One region of the Mesorhizobium sp. M0676 genome, then DNA from elsewhere that is predicted to be linked to it. Evidence: predicted binding sites of a transcription regulator. Region 1 holds the regulator's gene; each other region holds the start of a gene.
The links. The regulator LexA, encoded in region 1, represses DNA repair genes until DNA is damaged. The targets are predictions, from matches to a motif close to TGTTCNNNNTGTGTTCNG.

Region 1 (3,820 bases):
CGGCAGTGCAACCTTGCTGTTCGCCATTTGGCATTTTCAGCGTGTGTCGCCGCTCAGCCTGATCGCCAATCTGGCCGTGATGCCGATTGTTTCGGTGATCGTCATGCCCTTTGCCGTGCTCAGCGCACTGGCGATGCCGTTCGGCGCCGACGGGCCGTTCCTCTATGTGATGGGCAAGGGTCTGATGGCGATGATCGCTATATCGGCCTGGATTTCCGAGCGCTCGCCGGTCGACGCCGTCGGGCTGATCTCCATCCGCTCGGTGCTGTTGGTGGCGGTCGCCCTCGTCATCGCCACCATGGCCACCACCTGGCTCAGGCTGGCGGCCGTGCCTTTCGCGCTGGCCGGCCTGTTGACGGTGCCGCAGGTGCTTACGCCCGACGTGCTCATATCCGAGGACGCACATTTGGTGGCCATGCCGATCGGTGGCGGCGAACTCGCCCTCAACCGCGAACGCTCCAACGAATTCACCACGGACAATTGGAAACGGGCGCTGCGGGCCGAAACCATTGTCCCGCCCGAGATTTTCGAGGCAACAGATACGCGGTTCGATCTCGATCCGCTCGATCTGCCGCCCGGCTCGCCCTTCTATTGCACCGGCGATCTCTGTATCGCTCGACACCCTTCCGGAGCCATTGTAGCCCTTGCGAAAGACCGCAAGACGGCGCGGCCGGCCTGTGCCTTCGCGAGCCTGATCGTCATCGATGACGCCACCGCCTACAATCCGTGCCGCGACCCGCTGGTCCTGGTCGTGACGAAGAAGCAGCTGGCCCGCGACGGCAGCGCCGCCGTCTTCTTCGATCCGCAATCGGCAGCGGCAGCGCCAACCATCCGGTTCGCCGTCGACAAGCCGTATCGCCCCTGGCACGAGCAACGCCGCTTCTCCCGCGACGCGCGCGGCCTGCCGCCTTACAACCAGCGTGAAAAGTACAAACCCAAGCCGGCTCAGTAGCGCCGGATCAATCCGACAAGCTTGCCCTGCACCTTCACCCTGTCCGGTCCAAAAATGCGGGTCTCGTAGGCCGGGTTGGCGGCTTCCAGGGCGATCGAGGCGCCCTTGCGGCGGAAGCGTTTCAGGGTCGCTTCCTCATCGTCGACCAACGCCACCACGATCTCGCCGGGGCTGGCTGTGTCGGCATTGCGGATGATGACCGTGTCGCCATCGAAAATGCCGGCCTCGATCATCGAATCGCCCTTGACCTCGAGCGCGTAGTGTTCGCCGCCCATGATCATATCGGGCGGCACCGAGATCGAATGGGTCTGATGCTGGATGGCGTCGATCGGCACGCCGGCGGCGATGCGTCCCATAACCGGGATTGAAATCGCGGAAACGGCATCGTCATTGCCGGCCGACATCGAACGCGACGGCGAGCCCGGCTTGATCTGGCGGCCGAGACCGCCTTGGCCCATCGCGCCTTGTCCTTGGCCGCCTTGCCCTTGGCCGGTTTGACCAAGACTGCCCTGAATGACGCTCGGCGAAAACTTCCTCGCCGCATTGAGGCCTGGTGCGATCGAGTCGGGCAGCCGCAGCACTTCCAGCGCGCGCGCCCGGTTCGGCAGCCGGCGAATGAAACCGCGCTCCTCAAGCGCCGTGATCAGGCGGTGGATGCCGGACTTGGAGGCGAGGTCAAGCGCTTCCTTCATCTCATCGAAGGACGGCGGGATTCCGCTCTCCTTCAGGCGTTCATGGATGAACATCAGAAGCTCATGTTGTTTGCGCGTCAGCATCGCGGCCCCCAAGGGTTCTGAAACCAGAATCGGAAAAAACAAACCCAGAACAAACACTATCTGTTCCAGTTGTGTTCCGCAACCTTTTAAAGTTTAATGAATGTGTTGACGTTTTGTTCAGCGTAACGTTCGGCGCTGCGAGCGCCGCCTGCCCAACTGCCGGCAACGGGGTGAAACGAAGACAAAGTGCCTGCGTCGTCGGCTACGATCGCCGCTTCCTTTTCGGACGGGGCTGCGCAGCATCCGCGCCGGGTTCGCTCTGGGCATAGACCTGCAGCGTGTAGCCGATGTGAGCGGTCATCAGAGTTTTCGCACGTTCGACGTCGCGACCGAGGGCCGCTTCCATCAGGGCGGTATGGTGTTCGATCGCCACGGCGTCGCGCAGGGCCGCCACGGCCTTCCGGTGTCCGTCCGTGCGGCCGGCGGCGGCGCGCAGCGTCGGGGCCAGACCCAGAAAGCGGTGATGGCGATGCAATTGGTCGGAAATCGTTGCATTGAAGCGCAGCAGCCAGCTGGATGTCGCGGCACTGAGCAGCGCCGCATGGAAGGCATCGTGTTTTTCGTACCACGCGTCGACCGCATCATCCGATCGTCGAGAACAGACCCGCACCGTGAGAGACGATAGTGGGCGGCAACGACCGCGTCTTCCCACTCACGGTCGCCCTTCTCGATCGATTCCACCAGCAGGGGCAGTTCGACCACCAGCCGCGCACGCGCCAAATCCTCGAGCTCCGCCCGAGAGACGGGAGCGACCGCAAACCCGCGGTTGCTGATGGCGGTCACAAGCCGTTCCGCCTCCAGCCGCGACAGCGCCTCGCGCAACGGCGTCCAGCCGATGCCGTAGGTGTTGCGCAGCGTGCTCAGCTTCAACGGCGCGGCAGGCGCCAGCCGGGTCGCAAGAATATCGCGCCTGAGCAGGCGATAGGCCACTTCCGTCTTCGAGGTCTGCTCGTCATCCAGCATCGTGATCCATCAGACATAAACGCTCGGGCGGATCATTATATATCAAAGCCTTTCAGTGGGTGAATTATATATAATGTTTGACAGTTCAAGGGCGACCACTCAAGATCGCCGGCATGTTTGGGCGGCAGGCTCCGCCGCGCGCGTTTGTCCATGGAGGGGCGCCGGATCATGAGCACGACACCCGATCTCGCTACAATCGAAGCAATGGATGCCGCCGATCCGCTGCGCTCCATGCGTGAACGCTTTGTCTTGCCGCAAGGCGTGATTTATCTCGACGGCAATTCCCTGGGCGCCGCGTCAGCGGTCGTCTTCAGCGAACTGCAGCAGGCCGCCACGCAGGAATGGGCGCACGACCTCATTCGCGCCTGGAACACCGCCGGCTGGTTCAACATGCCGGTGGAACTCGGAGATCAGCTCGGGCGACTGATCGGCGCGGCTGATGGGCAGACGGTGGTCTGCGACACAACCTCGATCAACATCTACAAGCTGCTGCACGCAGCGCTCGGCATGCGGCCGGATCGGTCGGTCATCGTTGCCGAGGGCGACAGTTTCCCGACCGACCTCTACATGGCCGAAGGCGTCGCCTCGACCCGGCCGGGAACGCGGCTGCGGCTGGAGGGCGTCGACGCGGCCGCAATCGAGGAGCTGATCGACGACAGCGTTGCCGTCATCCTGGTCAACCACGTCAACTACAAATCCGGCCAGTTGCGCGACATGGCGGCGCTGACGCGCAAGGCACATGACGCCGGCGCGCTGATCATCTGGGATCTCTGCCACACGGCCGGCGCCTTGCCGGTCGAACTTGACCGTGCCAATGCCGATTTCGCCGTCGGCTGCACCTACAAATACCTCAATGGCGGCCCGGGCTCGCCGGCCTTCATCTACGCGGCCGAGCGCCACCATGGTGATATCAGCCAGCCGCTCAGCGGCTGGTGGGGCCATGCGCGGCCCTTTGCCTTCGAGCAGGGCTTTGCCGTCGGCAGCGGCATCCGCCGCTTCCTGTGCGGAACGCAGCCGGTGCTGTCGATGCGGGCGCTCAAGGGCGCGCTCGATATCTGGAACGACGTCGACATGGCGGCGGTGCGCAGAAAAAGCATCGCGCTGACCAACCTGTTTATCCAGCTCGTCG
Region 2 (3,820 bases), on a different contig from region 1:
GAGAAACCGGCGATCTTCTTCCAGAAGCCGGCCGCCTCGTCATCGGTGTGATAGACGGTGACCAGCAGCTTGTCCTTGTTCAGCCCGAACTCCTTGGTGATCAGGTTCCAGGCCAGTTCGATGGCGCGCTCCTTGAAATAGTCGCCGAAGGAGAAATTGCCGAGCATTTCGAAGAAGGTCAGATGGCGCGCGGTGTAGCCGACATTGTCGAGGTCGTTGTGCTTGCCGCCGGCGCGCACGCTTTTCTGCGCAGTGGTGGCGCGCGAATAGGACCGCTTCTCCAGGCCGGTGAAGACGTTCTTGAACTGCACCATGCCGGCATTGGTGAACATCAGCGTCGGGTCGTTGCGCGGCACCAGCGGGCTCGAGGCCACGACCTCGTGGCCCTCCTTGCGGAAATAGTCGAGGAATGTCGACCGGATCTCGTTCACGCCACTCATGAGTGCTGCCTTTTCGCGAAAACCGCCGGCACGGCCGGCGGACACTGGTCTCTGCTTTTTAGAAGATTGACTTGGCCTTTTAGCGGGCACGCCCCACCCTGTCCAGAAACACGGAATTGGGCCAATCCGGCAACTGCCAAGCCGGCTTCACGCTGCCCAAAAACGAAAACCGCCAGCGCGAAGGCCGGCGGTTTGAAACGCAATACTAAAGAACTCGGTTACTTAAGCATCGGATAATAGACTGGATTTATGGCCGAACTCTGGCCGTGCCCTACATGGCGCCGGATTCTTCCTCGAAGCCGTCGTCGCTTTCGCCGCGCTCGGGGCCACCATTTTCAAGAAATTTCTCGGCGATCAGCCCGGCATTCTGCCGCAGCGCAAGTTCGATCTCACGCGCCGTGTCGGGATTGTCGCGCAGGAACAGTTTGGCGTTTTCGCGACCTTGGCCGAGACGCTGCGAATTGTAGGAGAACCAGGCGCCGGACTTCTCGACCACGCCGGCCTTGACGCCGAGATCGACCAGTTCGCCGGTCTTGGAGACGCCCTCGCCATACATGATGTCGAACTCGACCACCTTGAAGGGCGGCGCCAGCTTGTTCTTGACCACCTTGACGCGGGTCTGGTTGCCGACGACCTCGTCGCGGTCCTTGACCGAGCCGATGCGGCGGATGTCGAGGCGCACCGAAGCGTAGAATTTCAGCGCGTTGCCGCCGGTCGTGGTTTCCGGCGAACCGAACATGACGCCGATCTTCATGCGGATCTGGTTGATGAAGATGACCATGGTGTTGGAGCGCGAGATCGAGGCAGTCAGCTTGCGCAGCGCCTGGCTCATCAGACGCGCCTGGAGACCGGGCAGCGAATCGCCCATCTCGCCCTCGATTTCAGCGCGCGGCGTCAGGGCGGCCACCGAATCGACGACCAGCACGTCGATGGCGCCGGAACGCACCAGCGTGTCGCAGATTTCCAGCGCCTGCTCGCCGGTGTCCGGCTGCGAGATCAAGAGGTTTTCCAGATCGACGCCGAGCTTGCGGGCATAGACCGGGTCGAGCGCGTGCTCGGCATCAACGAAGGCACAGATGCCGCCCTTCTTCTGGGCTTCCGCCACCGTGTGCAGCGCCAGCGTCGTCTTGCCCGAGCTTTCCGGCCCGTAGATCTCGACAATGCGGCCGCGCGGCAGGCCACCGACGCCAAGCGCGATGTCGAGGCCAAGCGATCCGGTCGGCACGGTTTCAATCTCGACGACCTGCTCGTTGGCGCCCAGCCGCATGATCGAGCCCTTGCCGAAGGCGCGCTCGATTTGCGACAGCGCCGCGTCCAGAGCCTTTGATTTGTCCACCGCTTTGTCCTCTACAAGCCGCAAAGAATTCTGAGCCATGATACATCACCCCTTGGTCGTCAATGAAGGCCGGACAATCCGTAATCCCTGCCCTATTTGTACCTTTTTTGTTCTCGTTTGGCAAGAGGGGTCAAATATCTGAAAAGCAATCTTTATCCGGATTTGTTCTTTTTTTGTCTCATGGTTTCGTTTCCGGATGTATCCACCATTGGGCCAGATGCTCCGGCTGTTTCGATCGGCCGAATCGCCGGCTCGCCTGCGAAGCTCCGTCGCACAGCCTAGCGCTTGTCCGGTTCGAAAAACAAAGGTCATATCGCCGGCATGGTGAAATCAGCAAAGATACTGGCGGTGGGCGGCGCCCATATCGATCGCCGCGGCCAGGTGTCGGGCACGTACGTGCCCGCGGCGTCCAACCCCGGCACGATGCGCGAGGCTGTCGGCGGCGGCGTTTTCAACGCGCTGCGCAGCCTGGTGCGGCGCGGCGTCTCGGCCTCGCTTTTGTCGGTGCGCGGCGGCGATGCCTCGGCCGAGACGGTTGCGCGCGCCATCGCCGACTCCGGCATTGCCGACCTGTCGGCGGTTTTCCTCGACCGCACGACGCCGAGCTACACCGCGCTGATCGATCGCGACGGCGAGCTGATCACCGGCTTTGCCGATATGGCGCTCTACGATTTGGCGTTCCCCAAGCAGATCCGCCGCTCCAAGGTGCGCGAGGTGGTCGCCGAGGCCGATGCGGTGCTCTGCGACGCCAATCTGCCATCAACGGCGCTGGAGCGGCTGGTGGGGCTCGCCGCCGGCAAGCCGGTGTTCGCCATCGCCATTTCGCCGGCCAAGGTGGTGCGGCTGATACCGGTGCTGAAGGAACTCGCGCAGGTCTTCATGAACCGGCGCGAGGCCATGGTGCTGGCCGGCGTCGATGCCAATGCCACCGAGCGCGAGACCGTCGACGGACTGCGCTGCAGCGGCCTCACCAGTGGCGTGGTGACGGCGGGCGACGGCCCGGTGCTGGGATTCGACGAAGCCGGCGCCTTCTCTATCCTGCCGCCGGCGCCGAGAAAAGTCGCCGACGTCACCGGCGCCGGCGACGCGCTGGCCGGCGCCACCATCGCTGCCCTGCTGCGCGGCCTGCCCCTGCGCCAGGCATTGCGCGAGGGCGTTGCCGCCGCCACGCTGGCCATTGAAAGCGCCGACGCGGTTCCGGCCTTCACGATTGCGACCTTCACTGAGGCACTGGCTCTTGTGCCCGACGCGCAGGAAATGGCATGAGGGCGGCCAATTGCCATTGCCGGAGCGCGACGTCCAAGCGGACGCGCGGATCTCCGGATCGGAGACCATCATGACACCGCAAAGCGCCCGCCCCTTCATCGACCTCCACGCGCCCGTGGCCGAGGCGCTCGCCGCTGGCCGCCCCGTCGTGGCGCTGGAAAGCACCATCATCACCCATGGCATGCCTTACCCCGACAATGGCGCCATGGCCGCCAATGTCGAAAAGATCATCCTGGACAATGGCGCGGTGCCGGCGACGATCGCCGTGGTCGCCGGCCGCATCAAGATCGGACTGTCCGACGGCGAGCGCGAGTCGCTGGCCATGACCGCCGATGCCATGAAGCTGTCGCGCGCCGACCTCGGCTTTGCGGTGGCGCAAGGCCGCACCGGCGGCACCACGGTCGCCGCCACCATGATCGCCGCCGACATGGTCGGGATGAAGGTGTTCGCCACCGGCGGCATTGGCGGCGTCCACAAGGGCGCGGAAAAGAGCTTCGACATCTCGGCCGATCTCGACGAGTTGGCGCGCACGCCGGTCATCGTCGTCTCGGCCGGCGCCAAGGCGATCCTCGACATCGAAAAGACGCTGGAAGTGCTGGAGACGCGCGGCGTGCCGGTGATTGGCCATGGCTGCGAGACGATGCCGGCCTTCTGGTCGCGGCATTCGCCGTTCCGCGCGCCGCTGACCCTGCACAGACCGGAAGAGATCGCGCATTTCTACAAGACCAGGGCGGCACTTGGCCTGGTCGGCGGCATGCTGATCGCCAACCCGGTGCCG
Region 3 (3,820 bases), on a different contig from region 1:
CTGAACGGCGCGAATGACGCCCGGTGCAGCCTTGCCACCGGACCATGCGCTTCGATCGCGGTGCGGTGCCGCACGGTGGCGTAGCCCATATGGACCTCGAACCCGTAGCGCTCGTGATGGCTGCCGCAGCCGCACATCATGCGGTCGCGCATCACCTTGGCGACGATCGAGGCGGCGGCGATCGATTGCGAGCGCTGGTCGCCCTTGATCAGCGCGCGGCCTTCGCAGAGGAGGCCCGGCGGCACATCGCGGCCATCGGCCAGCGCCAGCTTCGCCTGGATCGGCAGGCCGGCAAGGGCGCGGCGCATGGCTTCCAGGCTGGCCTTGAGGATGTTGCTGCCGTCAATGCCTTCGGCACTGACCGAGGCCATCGACACGCCGAGCGCTGACCCCAGGATTTTCAGGAACAGCGCCTCGCGCTGCAAATGGTTGAGCCGTTTGGAATCGTCTAGCCCTTCAGGAATGTTCGCGGGATCGAGGATCACCGCCGCCGCCACCACCGGCCCGGCCAGCGGACCGCGGCCGGCCTCGTCCATGCCTGCCACCGGCCACAGGCCTTCGGCCATCGCCTTCGTCTCGAAAGAGAAGTCGGGCTTTTCGACGATTTCGAAAAGAAGCGGAGAATCGGAACGCGCGCGAGCCATGTTGCGGCGAGGTTCGCATCGGCTCCGATTCTCCGCAAGTCCCTCCAGGGTCGAGTGGGGCAAGACCGGGAGGGCACCGTCTGCAGGCCGGGGGACAGGCCGGACGGGATTCTTGGGTCGCCTGCCAACCACGAGGGCAGGGCAGGCGCTACTCTCAGAGCAGCATCAGCTGCTCGGTCGCCTTGGCGGCGGCGACAAACTGGTCGGTTCGGAGCGTGCGCCGCTCGGCGTTGAGGCCGAGCCGCTTGGCCGTGATCTCGAAGCGCCGGCCGATCTGCCAGGCATAGGGGCCGGCGCCTTTCATCCGCTTGCCCCATTCCGAATCATAGTCCTTGCCGTCGCGCATCGAACGGATCAGCGACATCACATGCCGGTAGCGGTCGGGATAGTGGCGCAGCAGCCAGTCCTTGAAGATCGGCGCCACCTCGAGCGGCAGGCGCAGGATCACATAGCCGGCCTCGCGGGCGCCTGCGGCGCGTGCCGAATCGAGGATGCGCTCCATCTCCTGGTCGGTCAGGCCGGGAATGATCGGCGCCACCATGACAGAGGCCGGGATGCCGGCATCGGAAAGCTGCCGGATCGCCTCAAGCCGCTTGGTCGGCGTCGACGCGCGTGGCTCCATGGTGCGCGCCAGCATGCGGTCCATCGTTGTCACCGACAGCGCCACCTTGGCCAAGCCCCGTTCGGCCATGCGCGACAAGATGTCGATGTCGCGCGTCACCAGATGGGATTTGGTGACGATGCCGACCGGATGGCCGCGCGCCTCCAGCACTTCGAGGATCTCGCGCATGATCCGGTATTGTTTCTCGATCGGCTGGTAGGGATCGGTGTTGGTGCCGATGGCGATGGTGCGCGGCTGATAGCCATCCTTCGATAGTTCCTTGTCGAGCAGCCGCGCCGCATCCGGCTTGGCAAACAGCTTCGCTTCGAAATCCAGCCCCGGCGACAGGCCCATGAAGGAATGCGTCGGCCGGGCGAAACAATAGACGCAGCCATGCTCGCAGCCGCGATAGGGGTTGATCGAGCGGTCGAAGGAAATGTCGGGCGATTCGTTGCGGGTGATGATGGCGCGCGGCTTCTCAACCTGCACTTCGGTCTTGAACGGCGGCAATTCCTCCAGCGAATTCCAGCCGTCGTCGAACACATGCCGGCTGACCGGCTCGAACCGGCCGGACGGGTTGATGCCCGCGGAACGGCCGCGGTTGCGATCCGGACGGACCCGCATGCCGCTCTGTTCGATCATCGCATTGGCCATCTCGGCTCGCCCTGCTCCGAAAGCAGCAATGTCCGCACGCACGATATGTTCCATTTTGGCCCTTTCCCAAGGACTGTCGGCTGGCTGTCGAATTGCTCTATTCATGAAAATAATCCTATTTCGCTGATGAGAACAAAGCAAGAACTTTTTCGTTGGGCCATGCAAAACTGGCGCTGCGCAGGGCTTTCCGCTATTCGGCTAAAAATGCTCAGCGTTCTCATCGAAACCCGGGATGACGAAGAAGGCCTTGCCCGCACGCTCGCCTCGTTGATCGGCGGCGCGGTCGAGGGCGTGGTGCGCGATGTCATCGTCTGCGACACCGGCTCGACCGACCAGACGCATCGGGTTGCCGATCATGCCGGCTGCCACTTCGTGGCCGGCGGCATTGCCGCGGGAATCAGACAGGCGAAGGGTGACTGGCTGCTGTTTCTGGAACCCGGCGCAAGGCTGGCGGAGGGCTGGATCGACGACGTTGTCGCTCACACGGCGCGGCAAACCATGCCGGCGCGCTTTTGCCGTGCGCGCGGCAGCCGCACGCCGTTCCTGTCACGGGTGTTTTCGGGCAACCGGGCGCTGGCCGAAGGGCTGGTCATCAGCAAGCGCCAGGCCGCTGCCCTGTCGAAGAACGCGCACAGCGCCGAAGCCCTTGCGCGCGGTCTCGCCACCAGGCGGCTCGACGCCGAAATCTGGCTGGCGCCGAAGAAGTGATGTTTCTCCCTTTTCCCGTTCCCAGGGAGAAGGGTGCCCGAAGGGCGGATGAGGGGCAGCGTCGGCGTCTCATCCGCATTGGCACGGTCGCAGCACCATCCCTCTTTTTCGCCGCAAAAAGCTATTGTGCATTGCACAAAAGCTGACGCGGGATTAGCATTCCGTTGATGCGGGATATCGGGGTTTGGGTAGTGCCGGAGCGGTAAGCAAGCGCCGCGTCATCGTTGCTGCCGTTCATATCTGAGGACCCCGATGAACCTTTCGTCCCCTGACAAATCCGGCGCCCCCAGTCTGGAAGCCATTGCCCGCAACGGCAGCCTGCTCCGCCGCATTGCGGTGCGTATCCCGACCTATCTGTCCGACCTGCGCGAAAATCCCGCATGGCTGCCGATGTTCGTGCTTGCCCGCACCATGCCGGCGCGCAAGCTGCACTGGCTTGGCGCCAAAGCCGCGCGCCCCGCGCAGAGTGCCGGAGCGACGATGTTCAGGGGCGTCGACCTCAAGTCGATCGTCGCGGCGCTGCGCACCGATGGGCTGTTCTCCGGACTGGTCCTTCCGCAGGCAATCCACGAAGAGATCGCCAGCTTTGCTCAGAGCACGCCGTGCTTCGGCAATTTCGACCGCCGGCTCGAATTCATGCCCGGAGAACACGCAGAAGCCGAGAAGCGGTTCGGCCGCTCTTTGCTCAGCGGACACTATTTCGAGCGCATCCTCGGCTGCAAGGCGGCACTCGCCATCCAGAACGACCCGCTGCTGCTCGACATCGCCCAGCACTATCTGGGCGGGCAGGCAAAGCTGATCACCACGCGTATCTGGTGGAGCTTTCCGACCGGCGAGGCTTCCGACGCCGACAAGAACCTTGCCTCGCTCGGCAAATATCATTTCGATCTCGACGACTGGCGGATGCTGAAATTCTTCTTCTATCTCAAGCCCTGCGATGCCGGCACCGGCCCGCATGTCTATGTCAAAGGCAGCCACAACAGGCGCAGCCTCAAGCACCAGTTGACGCTGCTGGTCGGCCATCCGGCGCAAGACGTGCTCAAGGTCTATGGCGACGACAGCCCGGTCACGCTGACCGGCGAGGCCGGCCTCGGCTTCGTCGAGGACCCGTTCGGCTTCCACATGGGCACCGTGCCGTCCACCACGCCACGGCTGATGATGGAGGTCGGCTTCGGCGTCTCGCCGCCCTCGCGCCGCCGCTTCCACGGCGAAC
Region 4 (3,820 bases), on a different contig from region 1:
GCCGTCTACGAGCGGCTGACTTCCGGCGAGATGAGCGTGTCGGAGTTGCGCACTGGCATGAGCGTGTCGCAGCCGGCGGTGTCGCAGCACCTTGCCGTGCTGCGCGGCGCAGGCCTGGTCAGCGAAAGACGCGCCGGCCGCAACGCCTACTATCGCGCCGATCCGCAAGGGCTCGAGCCGCTGCTCGGCTGGATCGAACGCTACCGCGCATTCTGGCCGGAGCGCATCGAAAGACTGAAGGCCGTTTTGAAGGACATGGACCAATGACCGACGAAGAGCAGACGCAGACCGCCAAAGATGCCCTCGCCTTCGAATGCGATCTGCCGGACGCACCGGAAAAAGTGTGGCGGGCACTGACCGTGCCGGACCTCTTGGCGGAATGGATGATGCCGAACGACATCAATCCGGAAACCGGCAGCCGCTTTGCCTTTGCCGGGCCTGAGAAGCCGATCGAGTGCGAAGTGCTCGATGCCGAACCGGGGCGCCTGCTGCGCTATTCCTGGCGCGAGCGTTCCGGCGACGCCGACCGCGAGGAGCTGGAGAGCATCGTCACCTTCACACTCGCCCGCACCGTTTCCGGCGGCACGCATCTGCGCATCGTCCATGACGGGTTTGTCCTGACGCCTGCGGTCGCGATGGCCGGCGCCGGCTGCCGGCTCTGGCTGCGCGCATACAAGCCCAAACCGCCTGTCGCCGCCAACGCGCCACGCCTGTTGCTGCGCGCTGCCTGAACCGGAAAAATCAAAACGGAGACAATGAGATGAGCGGCTTTGCCAATCTGGTGCCGATGGTGATCGAGCAATCGAGCCGCGGCGAACGCGCCTTCGACATTTTCTCGCGGCTGCTGCGCGAGCGCATCATCTTCGTCAATGGCGAGATCAATGACGGCATGTCGGCGCTGGTCTGCGCCCAGCTCCTGTCACTGGAATCCGAAAACCCCGACAAGGAGATCTCGCTTTACATCAACTCGCCGGGCGGCGTGGTGACCAGCGGCTTCGCCATCTACGACACGATGCAATTTGTCAGTTGCCCGGTATCGACGGTGTGCATAGGCTTTGCCGCCTCGATGGCCTCGTTCCTGCTGATGGCGGGAACGCCGGGCAGGCGCATCGCGCTCCCCAACGCCAGCATCGTGCTGCACCAGCCTCTGGGCGGCTTCCAGGGCCAGGCCTCCGACATCCAGCGCCATGCCGAAGGCATTTTGCGCACCAAACGGCACATGACGGAACTGTATGCGCAGCATTGCAGCCGCACCTATGAAGAGGTCGAACGCACGCTCGACCGCGATTTCTTCATGACCGCCAAGGAGGCCAAGGAGTGGGGCCTCGTCGACCATGTGTTCGACACCCGCAAAAAGGCGGCGGCCTGATCGGCGGATTGAATGCAGGCCGGTGTTCCCTCAATTTCAACGCCGCTGGTCTGGCCTCGCCTTGAGCGCGGCACTATAGTCTTGCCATGCGCTACCACCTGAACAGACTGACCATAGCCATTGCCATCACGGCGGCGACATCGAGCATGGCCTTTGCCGGGGGCAGCACCAGCACGTCGCGGAAAGGCGCCCTGCCCGGCGTGACCGGCGACTACCGCATCGCCAAGCCCGCGCCGCAGCCGGAGCCGGACGACGCGCTGCCTGCCGGCGAGAACGGCACGTTCAAGTTCGGCGACACCGATGTCAGGATTTCCGGCAGCATCACTGTCGATGTCGGCACGGGTGGGATCAAGCCGCCGCGCCGGTAGCCCCTTTTCCCAGTTACTATACGGGAGAGAAAGCCTGCGCCGACGACTTCCTCACAAAAGAACAGCCCCGCCGTTGCTTCCGCTAACGGTCGGGGCTTTTTTTGGATTCCAAATCCAAACTGCCGGTAGTGTTATACCGACTTTGATTTCGGATGCTTCGCGGCGTTCAGCCGACGATCCGACTAGCCGTCTCTGATTTTTGTGGGATTCGGCAGGTCACGGTTTGTCGGGTGGTTTGTTGGATTGTCGCGATGCGTCCATTTGGATACATACACTTCAATGCCTCGAAACTACCTGGCACTTATGCCCGCCGCGGCTCCACTAGCAGGTGGAGCCTCAAGGGACTATCCGGTGGCGTCATGCTCCGCTCCTATGTCCGTTGCGACAGGTGTCAATCCGAAGCACAAATCGCAAAAACCTGCGGCGTCTCGCAGGCCGCTATGGGCGGCGAGGCCATCAAAGACGGCCGGCTCCGTTGACTCCGGCAGAGTGCGCCCCCGATTCGACGACGTCAACCTTGAATAGCCGGTTACGGAAAATGTGATCGCCGGGAGCTTGCGTCACGGTCAGTTTCTGAGAAACACCCTTGTCAGTTTCTGCACAGCTTTGTCAGGAGCGTGTTCGGTCTTTGTTCTTTCCGCTTGCCCCTTCGCGCGAAAGACGGTTAAACGGCTTTGGTCGAGAAGTGTGGCGTCTCTCGACGTGGCGGCAAAAATACCTACATAGGGAATGGCCGGGAAAACCCGCCGATCCCACTGACACCAGACCTGAGGCGGCGACCGGCGATGGCCGACCATAAATACCTTTCCATTCGCGGGGCACGCGAACACAACCTGAAGAATGTCGATCTCGACCTGCCGCGTGACAGCCTGATCGTCATGACCGGCCTGTCGGGCTCCGGCAAATCGTCGCTTGCTTTCGACACCATCTATGCCGAGGGCCAGCGCCGTTACGTCGAGAGCCTGTCGGCTTATGCGCGCCAGTTCCTCGAAATGATGCAGAAGCCGGATGTCGACCAGATCGACGGGCTGTCGCCGGCCATCTCGATCGAGCAGAAGACCACGTCGAAGAACCCACGCTCGACAGTCGGCACCGTCACCGAGATCTACGACTACATGCGCCTGCTGTTCGCGCGCGTCGGCATCCCCTATTCGCCGGCGACCGGCCTGCCGATCGAAAGCCAGACGGTCAGCCAGATGGTCGACCGGGTGCTGGCTGTGGAGGAAGGCACGCGCCTTTTCCTGCTGGCGCCGATCGTGCGCGGCCGCAAGGGCGAATATCGCAAGGAACTGCTGGAGCTGCAGAAGAAGGGCTTTCAGCGCGTCAAGGTCGACGGCGTCTTCTACGAGATCGCCGACGTGCCGGCGCTGGACAAGAAGTACAAGCACGACATAGACGTCGTCGTCGACCGCATCGTCGTGCGCGGCGACCTGGCGACACGGCTTGCCGATTCCATCGAAACGGCGCTGAAGCTCGCCGAAGGGCTGGCGGTGGCCGAGTTCGCCGACCGGCCGCTCGACGCCAGCCAGACCGGCGAGGACTCGGTCAACAAATCGAAGAACGAGACGCATGAGCGCATCCTGTTCTCGGAAAAATTCGCCTGCCCGGTTTCCGGCTTCACCATTCCGGAAATCGAGCCCAGGCTGTTCTCGTTCAACAACCCGTTCGGCGCCTGCCCGACCTGCGACGGCCTCGGCAATCAGCGCGCCATCGACGCCAGCCTGATCGTGCCGGACGAAAACGTCTCGCTGCGCGACGGCGCCGTCAGCCCGTGGGCGAAATCGACCTCGCCCTATTATGCGCAGACGCTGGAAGCGCTGGGCAAGGCATACGGCTTCAAGCTCGGCGACAAGTTCAAAGACCTGACCGAAGAGGCAAAGGATGCCGTCCTGCGTGGCACCGGCGAGCGCGAGGTCACCTTCCAATATGATGACGGCCTGCGCTCCTACAAGACCACCAAGACGTTCGAGGGCGTCATTCCCAATCTCGAACGGCGGTGGAAGGAAACCGAATCCGCCTGGATGCGCGAGGAGATCGAGCGCTTCATGTCGGCGACGCCCTGCCCGGTCTGCAAGGGATACCG

Region 2: recA (recombinase RecA) is a predicted target of LexA. The motif match lies at 1,874-1,891, and genes of this name have one in related genera.
Region 3: NKI35_RS02940 (PA0069 family radical SAM protein) is a predicted target of LexA. The motif match lies at 2,028-2,045, and genes of this name have one in related genera.
Region 4: uvrA (excinuclease ABC subunit UvrA) is a predicted target of LexA. The motif match lies at 2,356-2,373, and genes of this name have one in related genera.

The regions. Positions count from the first base shown of each region.
Region 1 is NZ_JAMYPU010000025.1:17,043-20,862, forward strand. It holds partial or broken gene NKI35_RS23900 (ComEC/Rec2 family competence protein) at 1-952, shown strand, start outside; gene lexA (transcriptional repressor LexA) at 946-1,728, opposite strand; partial or broken gene NKI35_RS23910 (GntR family transcriptional regulator) at 1,931-2,691, opposite strand; gene kynU (kynureninase) at 2,860-3,820, shown strand, end outside.
Region 2 is NZ_JAMYPU010000018.1:95,151-98,970, reverse strand. It holds gene alaS (alanine--tRNA ligase) at 1-440, opposite strand, end outside; gene recA (recombinase RecA) at 712-1,815, opposite strand; gene NKI35_RS20415 (carbohydrate kinase family protein) at 2,098-3,042, shown strand; gene NKI35_RS20410 (pseudouridine-5'-phosphate glycosidase) at 3,113-3,820, shown strand, end outside.
Region 3 is NZ_JAMYPU010000002.1:179,684-183,503, reverse strand. It holds gene rnhB (ribonuclease HII) at 1-644, opposite strand, end outside; gene NKI35_RS02940 (PA0069 family radical SAM protein) at 799-1,953, opposite strand; gene NKI35_RS02935 (glycosyltransferase) at 2,104-2,607, shown strand; gene NKI35_RS02930 (hypothetical protein) at 2,860-3,820, shown strand, end outside.
Region 4 is NZ_JAMYPU010000013.1:99,172-102,991, reverse strand. It holds gene NKI35_RS16485 (ArsR/SmtB family transcription factor) at 1-267, shown strand, start outside; gene NKI35_RS16480 (SRPBCC family protein) at 264-731, shown strand; gene NKI35_RS16475 (ATP-dependent Clp protease proteolytic subunit) at 761-1,369, shown strand; gene NKI35_RS16470 (hypothetical protein) at 1,516-1,737, shown strand; gene uvrA (excinuclease ABC subunit UvrA) at 2,523-3,820, shown strand, end outside.